2 regions of the Ornithinimicrobium cryptoxanthini genome follow, and region 2 is predicted to be linked to the other one. Evidence: predicted binding sites of a transcription regulator. Region 2 holds the regulator's gene; the other holds the start of a gene.

Region 1 (9,172 bases), 770 kb from region 2:
GTCGATCGGCCAGCGCCACGACTGCCTGGGCAAGGACCTGCCCGGTCCCTGGGATCCCCTGGGCAGAGGTCGAGAAGTGTCCGGCTGGTCCCTCGGCACGCCGATAGAAGCCTTCAACGCCATAGAGCGCCTCCTGCCAGGCGGCCTGCCACGAGGTCCACGTCACGACCCCTAGTCTCGCGCGTCCCCTAGTCTCGCGCGTCGGGAGAGTGACGCTGCGCTGGGCCGGGGCAGGAGGCATGGTGGACCTGTGCGCGAACACTTACAGGTGGGAGTCTCACCTGCCACCGACCCATCAGGAGACAACCGCATGAGCGCTCCAGTGACAGGTGGGAGCGCCCACAGCACGACCGAGAGCCCGATTGGCACCCTCACGCTCGTGACGGACGGGGATGCGCTGACCGGCCTCTACATGGAGAGCCACCGGCACGCGCCCGACCCGCAGTCGTGGGGGCCGTCGCGGGCCCCCGCTGAGTCGGCGCCGGTGGTCCGCGCTGCGATCAGCCAGCTGTCGGCATACTTCAGGGGCGAGCTCACGCACTTCGACCTCGCGCTGGCACCCAGCGGGACGCTATTCCAGAAGCAGGTCTGGGAGCAGCTGCTGCGGATCCCCTATGGCGAGACCGCCAGTTATGGAGAGCTGGCCGCGCTGCTCGGCAACCCGGGTGCCTCACGTGCGGTCGGGCTGGCCAACGGGCGCAACCCGATCTCGATCATCGTGCCGTGCCACCGCGTCGTCGGCGCGGCGGGTCAGCTGACGGGGTATGGCGGGGGCCTGGAGCGCAAGCAGGTCCTGTTGGCGCTGGAGCAGCGGGTCGCGGGCCACTCGCTGTGGTGAGCTCGCGGGCGTCAGTCGCGTGAGTCCCTTGAGTCGGCGGTGGCCGCGACGGCTGTCCCTGTGTCCTCCGGCGAGCCGGCTTTGGGGGATGGCGTGTGCCGCTGGGTAGTCTGGGGCAGTGACTCAGAGCCCTGCCACCGATCCCGACGCCACGCCGGCTACCGACGTCCCCGAGCAGGTCCGGGTGCGCACCGCCAAGCGGGCACAGTTGCTGGAGGCAGGGATCGAGCCCTACCCCGTGCAGGTTCCGGTCACCCACACCATCGCCGAGGTCCGCGAGCGCTGGGGGCACCTGGAGACGGGCGAGGAGACGACCGACGAGGTCGGGGTCGCCGGCCGGGTGGTCTTCGTCCGCAACACCGGCAAGCTCTGCTTCGCGAGCATCCAGTCTGGTGACGGCACCCGCCTGCAGGTCATGCTCAGCCTGGCAGTGGTCGGTGAGGAGTCCCTCGCGTCGTGGAAGTCGCTCGTCGACCTGGGCGACCACGTCTTTGTGCACGGCCGGGTCATCTCCAGCCGACGCGGTGAGCTGTCGGTGATGGCCACGTCGTGGCAGATGGCGAGCAAGTCGCTGCGACCGCTGCCGGTGCTGCACAAGGAGCTCTCCGAGGAGCAGCGGGTGCGGCGCAGGTATGTCGACCTGATCGTGCGTGACGAGGCTCGCCAGATGGTGCTGGACCGGGCCGCCGTCATCCGCGCGATCCGTCGGACTCTCGAGGACGACGGCTTCATCGAGATCGAGACGCCGGTGCTGCAGTCGGTCCACGGGGGGGCCACGGCACGCCCGTTCCACACCCACCTGAATGCCTTCGACCTGCCGGTGACAATGCGCATTGCGCTTGAGCTGCACCTCAAGAGGGCGGTCGTCGGTGGCATTGAGCGGGTCTATGAGATTGGGCGGGTCTTCCGCAACGAAGGGATTGACTCCTCCCACAGCCCGGAGTTCACGATGCTGGAGGCCTATCAGGCCTACGGTGATCAGACGACGATGGCAGATCTCACTCAGCGGATGATCTTGGCCGCTGCCGACGCTATGGGTGGTCGACAGATCGACACTCCCGAAGGTGTCGTCGATCTTGATGGTGAGTGGCGATGGTTGCCCTTCTATGAGGCCTTGTCCGCCGAGCTCGGGATGCAAATTGACATTTCAACAAAGGCCGATGAGCTGACCCGCCTTGCCGCCGAGCGAGAGGTGCCTGTTGACCCCTCGTGGGACGAGCAGAAGATTGCGCTGGAACTCTTTGGCGAACTCGTGGAGCCCCACATCATCCAGCCGACCTTCGTCTGCGACTTCCCCGCAGCCGCGCAGCCATTGGCGCGACCGCACCGGTCTGAGCCCGGCGTGATCGAGGCCTGGGACCTGATTATCGGCGGCACGGAGCGGGGCACGGCCTTTTCGGAGCTGATCGACCCCGTGATCCAGCGGGAGCGGCTCATGGAGCAGTCCCGACGTGCTGCGCAGGGCGATGACGAAGCCATGGAGCTGGACGAGGACTTCTTGCGTGCCCTAGAGCATGCGGCGCCACCCATGGGCGGTCTCGGGATCGGCATCGACCGGGTGCTCATGCTCCTGGCTGGCGTGGGAATCCGGGAAACCATCCTCTTCCCCTTTGTGAAGCCGGAGGCCTGAGATGGGCTGGTGGGACACCCTGTGGCCCATTGTCGCAGCGCTGCTGCCATCGGCGGGCCTGCTCTTCCTCTTCTATGTGATAATGCGCCGCATCATAGAGGCGGATAGACGTGAACGTGCCGCCGAACGGCGTTGGCAGGCCGAGCGGGATGCGGCGAGGAGCAACTCCGAGACCGATCGTTCCTGAACGCGTTGTGGATTAAGCCATCGACTTGTCCCATTCCTTGTGGGACAGTATCTTTAGACTTATCGTTTTAGCGATCATGACCCAATCATTCGAAGGAGACCACATGGCCCAGCGCGTGCAAGTGATTTTGGTGGACGACCTCAACGGCGGAGAAGCGACGGAAACTGTCGAGTTCGCACTGGACGGCGTCACCTACGAGCTCGACCTGTCGGACGAGAACGCGACGAAGCTCCGCGACGACTTTGCCCAGTGGATCGGCGTGGCCCGACGTTCCGGCGGGCGTCGCCAGGTCCGCCGCGGCGCAGGTGGCTCCGGCGCGTCCCGCGAAGAACTTGCCCGGATCCGCGACTGGGGTCGCGCCAACGGCTTCAAGGTCAGTGACCGCGGTCGGGTGTCGCGCGAGCTGCAGGACGCCTACGCCGCGGCCAACTGAGCCAGCGCAGCACTCAGCACGCGACAGGCCGGGGCGGACCGACATGGTCCGCCCCGGCCTGAGCTCTGTCACACGAACGCGTCGAAACGGACCTGGGTCAGCGCCGCTGTGCCGTCGGCGGCCGTCGTGATCTCGTCCCAGCTCCGCGGTGTCGCGACCTGGGGACGGTCCCGGCCCCGCATCGACCAGGGGCAGATCGTTGTCTTGGCCGCGTTGTTCTGCGACCAGTCGAGGAACACCTTGCCGGCCCGCCGGGCCTTGGTCATCTGCCACAGGACCAGGTCGGGGTGCTGCTCGGTGAGTTGTTGAGCCAGGGCCTTGGTCACGGCGCTGACCTCGTCGGAGGTCCGCTCACCGTCGAGCGCGGCATACAGCTGCATGCCCTTGCTGCCGCTGGTGACCGGCTCGCACTCCAGGCCGACGTCGGCCAGGCGGTTGCTGACGAGCACGGCCACCCGGGCGCACTCGGTCAGGCCCGCGCCCGGGCCCGGGTCCAGGTCGATGACCAGACGATCTGGCGGCTGGGGCACCCCGTCCTTGTCGACCCGCCACTGCGGCACGTGCAGCTCGAGTGATCCGAGGTTGACCAGATAGACCAGGCCAGCCAGGTCCTCCACCAAGGGATAGGTCACCGTGGTCCCACCGGAGCGCGACCCGTGCCCGGACAGGGTGACCCGGGGCAGCCAGTCCGGCACCCCGCTGGGGACGTTCTTCTCAAAGAAGCTCTCGCGCGCGACGCCGTGTGGCCACCGCACCCGCGTCACCGGACGCCCCGCCAGTCGGGGCAGTAGCCGGTCCGCGATCTGCACGTAGTAGTTGAGCACCTCGCCCTTGGTCGTCCCCGTCTCGGGATAGAGGACCTTGTCGAGGCTGCTGACCCTCAGCGTCCGCCCCGCCACGTGCACGCTCTGCGACTCTCCAGCAGCCATCAGCGATCCTCTCCGACCAGGTCATCCGGCGTCAGGTCACCGCGCCAGCTCTTGAAGGCGGGCTGGCGCAACCGACCTGCCGAGGTGGTGCCCAGCGCCGCGATGTCGACGACCAGCTCCGGGGCGAGCCACGTCGCGCCGGCCCGGTCCACCCGCGGGACCTCGTCGGCGAAGGGGCACTCACCCTCGGGCACCTTCGCGATCAGCTCAGCCAGACGACTGCCCGCCCGACCCGCCAGCCCGCTGCCGACGCGACCGCGATAGCTCAAACCTTCTGCCGTTGGCACTCCGACCAGGAGCGACCCCAACTTGGCCCGGCCGGTCTCCGGACGCCACCCGCCCACGACGAAGCTCTCGGTGCCGCGGTGCGGGAACTTCAGCCAGTCCTGACTGCGCACCCCGGGCTGATAGGTGCTGGACACCCGCTTGCTGACGATGCCCTCGAGTCCCTGCTCAGCGGTGGCACGCCACAGGCCCGTCCCATCGGCATACTGCGGTGAGACCTGCCACCGGGCGCGCTCCGGCACGATCTGCTCCAGGGCCTCCCTGCGAGCCGACCACGGGAGCGGTGCGAGATCAAGTCCGTCGACGCCGACCAGGTCAAAGATCACGTATGTCGTGGGGCGGGTGGATGCCAGCAGTCGCCCCTTGGCTGCGGAGGTGGTGTGGACCCGTTCGACCAGCTGGCTGAAGGAGGGGGCGCCGTCGACGAAGGTCACGGCCTCCCCGTCGAGGAGCAGGTCATGACCGAGGTCGGCCAGACCCTCCAGCTCAGGGAAGGCCACCGTCACATCGCGCTCGCTGCGGGTGGTCAGTCGCAGCACGCCATCTTGGACGTGGGCCAGCAGTCGGATGCCGTCCCACTTGAGCTCGTGCGCCCAGCCGTCACCCTCGGGAATCCCGGGGCCGTGCCCTGTGGGCCGGCCCGGAGTGGCGAGCATGGGTCTCATGGGTCCATCCTGTAACAGTGAGAGCGATTTGGAAGGGCGCGGTGTCGTTCGGGCTGGTCAATGTCCCGGTGCGGCTCTACTCGGCCACGGAGAACCACGACCTGAGCTTCCACCAGGTGCGCAGGTCCGACGGCAGCCGCATCCGTTACAAGCGGGTCGCGCAGACGGACGGGGAGGAAGTTCCCTACAAGGAGATCGCCAAGGCTTATCAGACCGAGGACGGCAAGTCCGTCATCCTCACCGACGAGGACTTCGAGTCCCTTCCCAACCGCTCCAGCAAGGAGATCGCGGTCGAGAAGTTCGTGCCGATCGAACAGATCGACCCGATCCTCTACGACAAGCCCTACTACATCGAGCCGGACGGCATGGGCGCCAAGGCCTACGGGCTGCTCCGGGAGGCGCTGCGCGAGAGCGAGCGCGTGGCGGTCGTCACCGTGTCGGTGCGGACCCGGATGACGATGGCTGTGCTCCGGGTCATCGATGACGTGATCGTCCTGCAGACCCTCCTGTGGCCCGATGAGGTGCGCGACTCGGGGGCGCTCAACAACCTCGACGAGGTCTCCAACCCCAAGGACTCAGAGGTCGCGATGGCCCGGATGCTCATCGACTCGATGGCTGGTGACTTTGAGCTCGAGGAGCACGAGGACGACTACCAGATCGCGGTCGAGGCGCTCGTGAAGTCCAAGATCGAGGGCGGCGACGTCACCGAGTCCCCGGACCAGGCCGACGAGGAGGAGTCCGGCGAGGTCGTCGACCTGCTCGCAGCCCTGCAGCGCAGCGTCGACCGGGCCAAGGCCTCACGCGGGGAGGACCCCGAGGAGACGACAAGCTCCGCGCCGCGCACATCGGCAGCCAAGAAGTCGACCTCCAAGAAGTCGGCGACCCAGAAGTCGACCGCGCAGAAGTCTGCAGGCACCAAGAGCGCCGCCAAGAAGAGCGCGGACACCAAGAGCGCCACCAAGAAGACCACGGCCAAGAAGACGACGGCCAAGAACACCACCGCTAAGAAGTCGTCGAGCGGGAGCAGCGACAAGAAGGCTGGGTGAGCGCAGGCGGCCTCGTTCCCGCCTACCGGTGGCGCGCTGGGTCCGCAGGATGGTCAGGCGGCAGGTTCCAGTCCACGGTCAGGCGGCGGATTCCAGTCCACGGGTCAGGGAGCGGTGGTGTCAGCCGAGTCGCCGTTCTCGTGGATCTTGCTGGGGCTGCAGCCGACGCTCTGGTCCATCTCACGCACCATGCGGGTCAGCGACTGGTCCAGCAGCGCGGTCGCGGCGCCCTCGGCGTCCAGCGGTGCGCGCACGGTGAAGACGATGGGCACCGGCGGGGAGTCCTCGGGCGCACCGGGGCCTGCCTTGCAGGGGACGACGGACACCGCGAGTGTGTCTGCGACGTAGGAGACGCCGAGGTGCTCAGGGCCCGGTTGGGCACCCTCGATCGCCTGGACCTCGGCGAGCCGCGCATCAGCCTCCCCGGGCACGTTGCGGTGCATCGCCAGGCTCATCGCGACCTCCGTGCCACCGTCGTCGGTGGGCAGCAGGACGTCGCACTGATAGATGTCCTCCTCGCTGATGGCGTCGACCTCCGTGGCCTCTGCGGAGCGGCCATCGGTCGCCGCGTCGAGGGCATCCTTGCGGATCAACCGGCAGAACCAGCGGTCGTCTGTCGCCTGGCCAGCATCGACCGTCGCAGTGGTGGGCGTCGTCTCGTCCTCCGAGTCGCCGGAGGTGCAGCCGGACAGGATGGTGCCAGCCAGCAGGGCCAGAGACAGGGCTGCGGTGGTGGTGCGACGCTTCATGTGGGGGACTCCTCGTGGACCGGTTGGCCTAGCGGCCGGTGCGGCGGTGATTATCGCCCACGTTCCTGAGCGCGGGCCGAGAGCTGTGCCGGCCGCCGCGCGTGGGGATCGTCGGCTACGCCGAGGGCGAACACAGGGGTTCTGGCCGCCAGGGTATGGAACAGTGCTCCGCACGACGGCGTTGGGCTGAGCAGACGCAAGTAGCATCAGGGTGAGGGAGTGTGTCCCGGCGGTTGCCGGCAGGCCCCGAGCCCGGATCGATTGTCAGGAGTGACGATGTTCGAACGGTTTACCGACCGCGCCCGCCGAGTGGTGGTGCTCGCGCAGGAAGAAGCGCGGATGCTCAACCACAACTACATCGGCACTGAGCACATCCTGCTCGGGCTCATCCACGAGGGCGAAGGGGTGGCAGCCAAGGCGCTGGAGACCCTTGACATCTCGTTGGACGCCGTCCGCGAGCAGGTCCAGGAGATCATCGGCCAGGGGCAGCAGTCCCCGACCGGTCACATCCCCTTCACGCCCCGTGCCAAGAAGGTCCTCGAGCTCAGCCTGCGTGAGGGGCTGCAGCTGGGCCACAACTACATCGGCACCGAGCACATCCTGCTCGGGCTGATCCGCGAGGGCGAAGGGGTCGCGGCCCAGGTGCTGATCAAGCTCGGCGCCGACCTCAACCGGGTGCGCCAGCAGGTCATCCAGCTGCTCTCCGGCTACCAGGGCAAGGAGGCCGCGACCGCAGGCGTCGGTGCCGGGGCCCAGGAGGGCACGCCGGCGGGCTCACTGGTCCTGGACCAGTTCGGCCGGAACCTGACCCAGGCCGCCCGCGAGGGCAAGCTGGACCCGGTGATCGGTCGTGAGAAGGAGATCGAGCGGGTCATGCAGGTGCTGTCCCGGCGCACCAAGAACAACCCGGTGCTGATCGGTGAGCCCGGCGTCGGCAAGACCGCCGTCGTCGAGGGCCTGGCCACCGACATCGTGCGCGGTGAGGTGCCGGAGACACTGAAGGACAAGCAGCTTTACACGCTGGATCTCGGGTCGCTGGTCGCGGGATCCCGCTATCGCGGTGACTTCGAGGAGCGCCTCAAGAAGGTGCTCAAGGAGATCCGCACCCGCGGCGACATCATCTTGTTCATCGACGAGATCCACACCCTGGTCGGTGCCGGCGCTGCCGAGGGGGCGATCGACGCCGCCAGCATCCTGAAGCCGATGCTGGCCCGCGGTGAGCTGCAGACCATCGGTGCCACGACGTTGGACGAGTACCGCAAGCACATCGAGAAGGACGCCGCCCTGGAGCGACGCTTCCAGCCGATCCAGGTCAACGAGCCGACGCTCAGCCACGCGATCGAGATCCTCAAGGGTCTGCGCGACCGCTACGAGGCGCACCACCGGGTCTCGATCACCGACGGCGCGCTCGTGGCTGCGGCCACCATGGCCGACCGCTACGTCAACGACCGCTACCTGCCGGACAAGGCGATCGACCTGATCGACGAGGCCGGGGCACGGTTGCGGATCCGCAGGATGACCGCTCCGCCGGACCTGCGTGAGTTCGACGAGAAGATCTCGCACACCAAGCGCGAGAAGGAGTCGGCCATCGACGCCCAGGACTTCGAGAAGGCGGCGCGGCTGCGGGACGAGGAGCACAAGCTCACCCAGGCCCGCGTCGAGCGCGAGAAGGAGTGGAAGTCCGGCGACATGGACGTCGTGGCGGAGGTCGACGAGGAGCTCATCGCTGAGGTCCTGGCCGCGGCCACCGGCATCCCGGTCATCAAGCTCAGCGAGGAGGAGTCCAGCCGCCTGCTCAACATGGAGGACGAGCTCCACAAGCGCATCATCGGCATGGACGACGCGATCGGTGCCCTGTCGCAGGCGATCCGGCGCACCCGCGCCGGGCTGAAGGACCCCCGTCGCCCCGGCGGCTCGTTCATCTTCGCCGGGCCCACCGGTGTCGGCAAGACCGAGCTGGCCAAGACGCTCGCCGAGTTCCTGTTCGGCGATGAGGACGCCCTCATCACGCTCGACATGTCTGAGTACTCCGAGAAGCACACCGTCTCGCGGATGTTCGGCTCGCCCCCCGGCTATGTCGGCTACGAGGAGGGTGGGCAGCTGACCGAGAAGGTGCGGCGCAAGCCGTTCTCGGTGGTCCTCTTCGACGAGGTCGAGAAGGCCCACCCAGACATCTTCAACAGCCTGTTGCAGATTCTGGAGGACGGTCGCCTGACCGATGCCCAGGGCCGGGTGGTGGACTTCAAGAACACCGTGATCATCATGACGACCAACCTGGGCACCCGCGACATCGCCAAGGGCATCTCGCTCGGCTTCTCCGGCGGCAACGACGGCAGCAGCGACTACGAGCGCATGAAGAACCGCGTCACGGACGAGCTCAAGCAGCACTTCCGCCCCGAGTTCCTCAACC
Region 2 (9,172 bases):
GACCCACCGTGCTCGGTTGCGAGTGCGGCGAACCGCTCGCGCAGCCCCTCATAGGCACCGCCGCCGGACGTGTCCGGCAGCCGGTCATCGAGGACGCGCACCGCCCACCGAGGCCCCTCGTCGCCCTCGCTACCCTCGTCGCCCTCGACCTCACCCGACGGAACCGTCTGCACCACGAAGACGTGGGCAAACCCCTCCTCAGTCAGCGTCTCCGCGACCTCCTCGGCCACCGCCCGCTCCGGGAAGACCAACAGGTGCTCAGCGCCCGCCCGCGCGTCACCGGCGGCGGGGGCCGTCTCTTCCGTGGGACTCTGCATGGCGCCACTATCTCACCAGGACGACATGACGGCCCGGCACCTGGGATCATCAGGCATGACCGAAAGGCTCCCCGTCGACTGCTGGCTCACCGACATGGACGGCGTGCTCGTCCACGAGGAGCGGGCGCTGCCGGGTGCGGCGGAGTTCATCGCCGAGCTCCTCGACACCGGCACCCGGTTCCAGCTGCTGACCAACAACTCGATCTTCACCCCGCGTGACCTGCGCGCGCGACTGGCTACGGGCGGCATCGAGGTCCCGGAGGAGGCGATCTGGACCTCGGCCCTGGCGACCGCGCAGTTCCTGGCCGACCAGCGAGCTGGTGGCTCGGCATACGTCATCGGCGAGGCAGGGCTGACCAACGCCCTGCACAACGTCGGCTATGTGATGACCGACCGTGAGCCGGACTATGTCGTGCTCGGCGAGACCCGCACCTACTCCTTCGAGGCGATCACCCGGGCGATCCGCCTGGTCCAGGGCGGCGCCCGCTTCATCGCGACCAACCCGGACCCGACCGGCCCGTCCGCGCACGGGCCGCTGCCCGCGACGGGGTCCGTGGCGGCCCTGATCACCCGCGCGACGGGTGTCGACCCCTATTTTGTCGGCAAGCCGAACCCGCTGATGATGCGCAGCGCGCTGAACCGCATCGACGCCCACTCCGAGCACACGGTGATGATCGGGGACCGGATGGACACCGACATCGTCAGCGGGCTCGAGGCGGGCCTGCGGACGGTGCTCGTCCTAACCGGGTCGACCGCCGCTGACCAGGTGGAACGCTTCCCGTTCCGCCCGACGCGGGTCTGCGACTCGATCGCCGACGTAGTGCCGCTGGTGCGTGAGCTCGGCCGCAGCTGACCGCCCTCTCAGCGCGCACGGCCCGCGGCCACAGCGCCCTCGAGCCGACCCCAGAAGTTCACCGCGAGCTCTCCCGTGTTCACGCTCTGGATTGACTTCGGGCGGTCATCGCGCCTAGGTTGCGGGAGGACGTCCGTGGGGGGCGTCCTGGACACCACAAGGGGAAAAAACAATGGCTCATAGAGCTCATCGAGGGCTGCCTCAGCGCACCCTCGCGGCCGTCGTCGGGTTGGGGATGGCGGGCAGCATGCTGTCCGTCGCCACCGCCTCGGCAACACCGGTGCCGGCGGACAACGCCGCCACATCCGTCACTGCGGCGGACTTCACTGACGGCAGCTACATCGTCCTGCTCAAGGACGCTCCGCTGGCCACCTACTCGGGCACGACGCCCGCACCAGGGGACAAGCTCAACGTCACCACCAGCGCTGCGGAGACGTATGCCGCACAGCTGGCCACCGCGCAGGACTCGGTCCTGTCCGCGGTCGAGGCCGAGCCGACCTACCGCTACGACACGGTGCTCAACGGCTTCGCGATCAGCCTGACTGCCGAGGAGGCAGCTCAGCTGGCCAACCGTGGCGACGTCGAGTCGGTCACCCCGGCGCAGCACCTGGAGCTGCACGAGTCCGACCTGTCCTTCACGGACGGCTCGGCCACCCCCGACACCGACGTGAGCCCGGACTTCCTGGGCGTGCGCGGCGAGGGCGGCCTGTGGGAGCAGCTCGGTGGCGTCGACGTCGCGGGTGAGGGTCTGGTCGTCGGCATCATCGACACCGGCCTGGCCTATGCCAACGCCTCGTTCACCGACGGCACCGTCTCCAGCCCGCCGGCTGACTGGGCCGGCGACTGCGAGCCCGGCGAGGACGGCTCCTGGCCGGCCAACGCCTGCTCCGACAAGGTGATCGGCGCCAACTACTTCATCGACGGCCTGCGCGCCGCCGGCGCCGACGCCGCTGCTCACGAGAAGGTCAGCCCGACCGACATCAACGGCCACGGCAGCCACGTCGCCGGCACGGCCGCGGGCTTCCCGCTGACCTTGACCGCCGGCACGACTGAGATCGACATCGCGGGCATGGCTCCGGCCGCCCACCTGTCCGTCTACAAGGTCTGCTGGGACTACGTCGCCGGCACCGAGTCCGGTGCGACCTGCATGAACACCGACTCCGCCGCGGCCGTCGAGAAGGCCGTCGAGGACGGCGTCGACGTGCTCAACTTCTCCATCGGCAACCCCGACGACCCCGGCTACAACAACAGCCCGGTCGACGAGGCGTTCAAGAACGCTGCCGCCGCTGGTGTGTTCAGCGCCAACTCGGCCGGCAACTCCGGCCCCGAGGGCAACCCGGTCAACATGCCGGTGTCCAACAACGCCCCGTGGGTGACGACCGTGGCCGCCGCGACGCACCGCGATGCGACCGCACCGACCATCGCCGGCTTCTCCTCGCGCGGCCCGGTCAACGTGCCGGCGGCCGAGCAGAACCTGCTCAAGCCCGACCTGGGCGCTCCCGGGGTGCAGGTGCTGGCCGCCGCTATCAACCCCGAGACCGGCGCGACCGGCTGGGGCTACAAGAACGGCACCTCGATGGCCTCCCCGCACATCGCGGGCCTGGCTGCGCTGCTGCAGCAGGGTCACCCGGACTGGTCCCCGATGGCGGTCAAGTCCGCCATGCAGACCACGACGCGTGACTACACGACCGCCCAGAGCAACGACCCGTTCCTGGGTGGCACCGGCTTCGTGGCTCCCAAGGTCTTCCTGAACCCGGGTCTGGTGTTCGACTCCGGTGTCGCCGACTGGGACGCCTTCGAGGCGGACACCACGGCCGGCTACAACTACAACACCGCGTCGCTGCAGATCGGCGCCCTCGGCGCCGAGGGCCCGACCACGACCACCCGGACCGTCACCAACGTGACGGACGCCGAGGTCACCTACACCGCGGCATACGACGGCCCGGCGAGCCTCGAGGTCATCGTCGAGCCCGCGACCACTACGGTCCCGGCCGGCGGCACCGCCGAGGTCACCATCTCGGTGCGCAACATCGACGCCGCCACCGACGTGTGGCAGAAGGCGACCCTCTCCTGGACCGGTGCGGGCCTGCCGGCCGTCACCATCCCGGTGGTCGCCCGTGGCGAGCAAGCGCCCGCCGATGAGACTCCCCCTGCCAAGGTCGAGCGCGTCTGGGGCGAGAACCGCTATGGCACCGCGCAGGAGCTCTCCGAGCACTTCCCCGAGGGTTCCGACACGGTCTACATCGCCTCGGGCGAGGGCTTCCCGGACGCGATGTCCGGCTCCCCGGCCGCGGCCCGTGGCCTGACCCCGGGTGTCATGGAGACCCCCGAGGGTGACGCTGCCCCCGTGCTGCTGACCCGCAAGGGCAGCCTCGCGGCGGAGACCGTGGCCGCGCTCGACGAGCTGACCCCGGCCAAGATCGTCGTGCTCGGTGGCACCAGCACCATCGCGCAGTCCGTCGAGGACGAGCTCAACGCCGGCTGGACCGCCGAGGTCACCCGCGTCGACGGTGCGAACCGTTATGAGACGGCGGCCAACCTGGCTGCCATGTTCCCGGCCGACCTGCCGGTGGTCTACCTGGCCTCCGGCGAGAACCCGGCCTACCCCGACGCCCTCACCGGCTCGGCCCTGGCCGGCGCCAACGACGCGCCCGTCCTGCTGACCCGCAAGGGCTCCGTCCCGGAGGCCACCGCGGCCGCGCTGGCGGATCTCAACCCGCAGAGCGTCGTGGTCCTGGGTGGCCCGGCGTCGGTCAGCGACGCGGTCTATGACGCCGTCGGCGCCAGCGACCGCCTCTTCGGCGCCGACCGCTTCGAGACGGCCGTCGACGTCTCGAGCAACTACGAGACGGATGTGCCGGTGGTCTACATCGCCAACGGCCAGGACTACCCCGACGCGCTCGCCAGCTCCGCGCTGGCCGGCTCGGAGGACGTCCCGGTCCTGATCACCAACCCGGGCACGCTGCCGGGCGTCATCGAGGCAGAGCTCAACCGCCTCTCCCCTGAGCGCGTCGTCATCGTCGGCGGCACCAACTCGGTGTCGCAGTCCGTCGAGGACCGCCTCAACGAGCTCTACCCGGGCTGGATCGGCTGACGCTGATCTGATCGGCTGAGCTCACGGCTCAGACACACCACGGCCGCCGGGTCGGAGCAACTGCTCCGACCCGGCGGTCGTGAGTTGTAGCGGACGGGACCGGTTGCGCGGCGGCTCACACCGCTCAGCCCGAGAAGGTGTCCCTCAACCTGACGAAATACCTCGGGCTAGGGGACACCTTCTCGGGTTGAGCTGCGGCGGCCGATGGCCTGGGCGGGGTTGAGCTCGGGCGGCCGATGGCGTGGCGGGGTTGAGCGCTGCGGCGACCGACTACCGTGCCGGAAGGACGGCTCAGAACGGGAGCGGACGCCATACGGCAAGAGCGGTGCTGGCCGGCTCCTGCTGGGGGCGGGTGCCGGGGCGCAGCACCACGGCCTCGCCGGTCGGGCCGGCCGCAAAGACGCGGGTGCGCACCTGGATCGCCTGGCGCAGCACCCTGTTCTGCTCGAGCAGCTCTGCGGTGCGGCTCTGCAGCGCCTCGACCCGCAGCTCCAGCTCCATGATCCGTTGGATGCCAGCCAGGCTGACGCCCTCCTCCTGGGAGAGCCGCTGCACCTCACGCAGCCGGGAGACGTCGCGGGCGGAGTAGCGCCGGCCACCCCCGCGCGTGCGCTGCGGAGTGACCAGCCCGAGCCGGTCATACTGCCGCAGCGTCTGGGCGTGCATGCCCGCAAGCTCGGCAGCGATGGAGATGACATAGACAGGGGTGTCCTCGCCGGGACCGTTGCCGGTGTGCCGTGCCATCGTCTCCTCCTCGCCGTATGCCGTGGGGACAGTGTGTGGGGTGCTGCTTACTCCCGTGCGCGCTGCATCAGGTCGGCGCGCGGGTCGGCGCCATCCTCCTCGGCCGCCAGCACCTCGACGGCCTCTCGGGCCTTGTCGGTGAGGCGTTGCGGGACGACGACCGTGACCTTGGCCAACAGGTCGCCGGTGCCGCTCGAGGCCTTGATGCCGCGGCCCTTGACGCGCAGCACCCGACCGGACGGGGTGCCCGCCGCGATCTTGACCTTGACCGTGCCGCCGTCGAGCGTCGGCACCGGGACCGTGGCACCGAGCGCCGCCTCGGCGAAGGTCACCGGCAGGTCGAGCGTCAGGTTGTTGCCCTCCCGGCCGAAGACGGGATGCGGCCGCACCGTGACGACCAGCATCAGGTCGCCGTGGGGGGCGCCGGGGTCACCGGCCAGACCCTTGCCGCGCAGGCGGATCTTCTGACCGTCCTTGACGCCGGCGGGGATGCGGGTGGTGACCCGACCACCCTCCGGGGTCTGCAGAGTGACCGTGTCACCACTGGCGGCCGAGGTGAAGTCGATCGTGGTCCGGGCCTCGACGTTGCGGCCCGGTCGCGGGCCGCGGGTGCTCTGGAAAGGGGAGCCGCCGGCATACTGCCCGCCCCCGGCGAAGCCGCCGAGCAGGTCCTCGATGTTGATCCCCTGCCCACCGGCCGTGCTGAAGCGGGTGCCGCCGCCCTGGCCCCCCGCTCCGGGACCTGCGCCACCGAACATCTGGGCAAACACGTCCTCGAAGCCAGCGCCGCCGGCACCGCCAGCTCCACCCGCCGTGAAGCGGGCGCCGCCGCGGGACATCGCCCGGACCGCGTCATACTGCTTGCGCTGCTCGGGGTCGGAGAGGACGGCATAGGCCTCGCCGATCTCCTTGAACTTCTTCTCTGCTGCGGCGTCACCAGGTTTGGAGTCCGGATGCCACTGCCGGGCGAGCTTGCGATAGGTGCTCTTGACCTTCTTGGCGTCCGCGTCAGCGGGCACGCCGAGGATCGCGTAGAAGTCCTTCTCAAACCAGTCCTGGCTGGCCATGTGTCCTCACCTCCCTGGGTCAGTGTGCTGCGCCGCCGTGGCGGGCCGGGACAGCGTGACGCCGTCCCGGCCTGCCTCGATCATGCCGGGTCTGCCACCGCCACGCGGGCGGCGCGGACCACCCGGTCGCCGACCTTGAAGCCGGGCTGCATGACCTGGACGATCGTCGTCTCGGTCGCGCCCTCGGGCAGGTCTGCCTCCGGCAGGTGCATCAGCGCCTCGTGGACGGCCGGGTCGAAGGTCTCGCCGACCGCCCCGAGCCGCTCGACGCCGAACCGGCCGAGCGTGGTCTCGAGCTTGTCGGCGATCGCCAGCAGCGGGCCCTCGGTCAGCTCGCCGTGCTCCTTGGCCATGTGCAGGTCGTCCAGGACCGGCAGCAGGGCCTCGACCACGGTGGTGGTCCCGGCCTCGCGGTCCCGGACCCGGTCGCGGTCGACGCGGCGCTTGTAGTTGACATACTCCGCCTGCAGGCGGCGCAGGTCCTCGAGCCGGTCCGCCGCGACGACGGTGTCCGGGTGCAGGTCGTCAGCCGACCGGCCCCCGTCCACCGGGGTGCCGGACGTGGCCTGGGGGGCACCGGACGGGTCCTGCTCGCCGCCCGGCAGGGCGTCACCGACGCCGCCGCCGAAGGCGTTGTCGCCACCTGCGACCTGCTCCGCTGCGGTCTCCTGGACCTGCTCCGCCGACACGTCCCGGACCTGACCCGTCTCAGGGTCGATCCGCCGCTTGTCCCGGATCACCGGGCCGGTGGGGCCGTCGGACTCGTGGTCCTGCGGGCCACCGGCACCGGTGGTGTCGGTCACTTGGTCTCCTCGTCGTCGACGACCTCTGCGTCGACGACATCGTCAGCCGCAGCGTCCTGGCCGCCGGTGTCCCCACCGGGGAAGCCCTCGCCACCCGGGAAGCCCTCGCCACCGGGGAAGCCGGCGCCGGGAGCGCCCTCGCCACCCTCAGCCTGCGAGGCGGCATAGATCGCCGAGCCCATCTTCTGGCTCTCGGTGGAGAGGGTCTCCATCTTGGCCTTGATGTCCTCGACGCTGGCCTCGGACTCCGGCTTCAGCGCCTCCTTGAGGTCGTTGAGTGCGGTGTCGACGGTGCCGCGCAGGTCCTCGGGGACCTTGTCGCCGGAGTCGGACAGGAACTTCTCGGTGGAGTAGACCAGCTGCTCCGCAGTGTTGCGGGTCTCGGTCTCCTCGCGACGTTTCTTGTCCTCCTCGGCGTGCGTCTCGGCGTCCTTGACCATGCGCTCGATCTCTTCCTTCGGCAGCGCGGAACCACCGGAGATCGTCATCGACTGCTCCTTGCCCGTGCCGCGGTCCTTGGCGGAGACGTGCACGATGCCGTTGGCGTCGATGTCGAAGGTGACCTCGATCTGCGGCACACCACGGGGGGCCGGGGCGATGCCGGTCAGCTCGAAGTTGCCGAGCAGCTTGTTGTGCTGCGCGATCTCGCGCTCACCCTGATAGACCTGGATGCCCACCGACGGCTGGTTGTCGCTGGCCGTGGTGAAGACCTCGCTGCGCTTGGTGGGGATCGCGGTGTTGCGCTCGATCAGGCGGGTCATGATGCCGCCCTGGGTCTCGATGCCCAGGCTCAGCGGCGTGACGTCGATCAGCAGCACGTCCTTGCGCTCGCCCTTGAGGACACCGGCCTGCAGCGCGGCGCCGACGGCGACGACCTCGTCCGGGTTGACGCCCTTGTTGGGCTCCTGACCACCGGTCAGCTGCTTGACCGTCTCGGTGACGGACGGCATACGCGTCGAACCACCGACCAGGACGACGTGGTCGATCTCGCTGACCGCGATCCCCGCATCCTTGATGACCTGCTCGAAGGGAGCCTTGGTGCGCTCCAGCAGGTCGTTGGTCATCTGCTCGAACTGCGCGCGGGTGAGCGACTCGTCCAGGTGGATCGGGCCGTTCTCACTCATGGACAGGAACTGCAGGTTGATGCTGGTATTGGTGGAGGTCGAGAGCTCCTTCTTGGCCTGCTCGGCCGCGTCCCGCAGCCGCTGCATGGCGATCTTGTCCTTGGCCAGGTCGACACCGGTGGTGTTCTTGACCGTGGTCAGCAGGTGGTTGACGATGCGCTCGTCCCAGTCGTCACCGCCGAGCTTGTTGTCGCCGTGGGTGGCGCGGACCTGGATGGTCGCGAAGCCGTCCTCGGCGTCCTTGCCCACCTCGAGCAGGGACACGTCGAAGGTGCCACCACCGAGGTCGAAGACGAGGATGAGCTCGTCCTCCTTGCCCTTGTCGAGGCCGTAGGCCAGCGCCGCCGCGGTCGGCTCGTTGACGATGCGCAGCACGTTGAGGCCCGCGATCTCACCGGCCTCCTTGGTCGCCTGACGCTCCGCGTCGTCGAAGTAGGCCGGCACGGTGATGACCGCGTCCGTCACGTCCTCGCCCAGGTAGGACTCGGCGTCGCGCTTGAGCTTCATCAGCGTGCGAGCGCTGATCTCCTGCGCGGTGTAGGTCTTGTCGTCGATCTGCTGGCTCCAGTCGGTGCCCATGTGGCGCTTGACGGAGCGGATGGTGCGGTCGACGTTGGTGACCGCCTGACGCTTGGCGATCTCACCGACGAGGACCTCCCCGCCCTTGGTGAAGCTGACGACCGACGGGGTGGTGCGCCCACCCTCGGCGTTGGCGATGATGACCGGCTCCCCGCCCTCGAGGACGGCGACTGCCGAGTTGGTGGTGCCCAGGTCGATACCGACTGCACGTCCCATGCGATGACTCTCCTGTATGTCGTGTGGCTGGCCGAGCGTCTCACCCCCGGCCTGGTCTTCAGACCCCAACTTGCGCCCTCGACCCGGTCATTGTCAAACCGAGACTCAGTGAAGTTGAGTATGTCAGGCTCAACCTGCGTGACAGTCGGATTGTTCCCGGGGTTGCTCCCATGAGGATGGGACCGGCGACGACGGCCTGCCTGCCTCACGCCCGCTTGACGATGGTACGATGGATGGCATGTTGGCATCGCTGGACAAGGCGGGGCGCGTGGTCATCCCCAAGGAGGCCCGGGATCAGCTTGGACTGGGACCCGAAGTCCAGTTCGAGGTGACCCTGACCGGTGACGGGCTGCTCCTCACCCCCCTCCGTAGATC

What was found. The regulator HspR, encoded in region 2, represses chaperone genes until heat shock. The targets are predictions, from matches to a motif close to AAGTTGAGTCNNNNNGACTCAACTT.
Region 1: NF557_RS02020 (ATP-dependent Clp protease ATP-binding subunit) is a predicted target of HspR. The motif match lies at 6,941-6,965, and genes of this name have one in related genera.

Annotation. Positions count from the first base shown of each region.
Region 1 covers NZ_CP099490.1:426,081-435,252, forward strand. The annotation lists gene NF557_RS01980 (SAM-dependent methyltransferase) at 1-166, opposite strand, end outside; gene NF557_RS01985 (methylated-DNA--[protein]-cysteine S-methyltransferase) at 311-838, shown strand; gene lysS (lysine--tRNA ligase) at 957-2,468, shown strand; gene NF557_RS01995 (histone-like nucleoid-structuring protein Lsr2) at 2,759-3,088, shown strand; gene ligD (non-homologous end-joining DNA ligase) at 3,157-4,017, opposite strand; gene ligD (non-homologous end-joining DNA ligase) at 4,017-4,967, opposite strand; gene ku (non-homologous end joining protein Ku) at 4,985-6,013, shown strand; gene NF557_RS02015 (hypothetical protein) at 6,118-6,762, opposite strand; gene NF557_RS02020 (ATP-dependent Clp protease ATP-binding subunit) at 7,039-9,172, shown strand, end outside.
Region 2 covers NZ_CP099490.1:3,422,478-3,431,649, forward strand. The annotation lists gene NF557_RS15790 (ribonuclease E inhibitor RraB) at 1-317, opposite strand, end outside; gene NF557_RS15795 (HAD-IIA family hydrolase) at 373-1,170, shown strand; gene NF557_RS15800 (cell wall-binding repeat-containing protein) at 1,418-4,264, shown strand; gene NF557_RS15805 (heat shock protein transcriptional repressor HspR) at 4,556-5,008, opposite strand; gene NF557_RS15810 (DnaJ C-terminal domain-containing protein) at 5,056-6,075, opposite strand; gene NF557_RS15815 (nucleotide exchange factor GrpE) at 6,156-6,878, opposite strand; gene dnaK (molecular chaperone DnaK) at 6,875-8,797, opposite strand; gene NF557_RS15825 (AbrB/MazE/SpoVT family DNA-binding domain-containing protein) at 9,036-9,172, shown strand, end outside.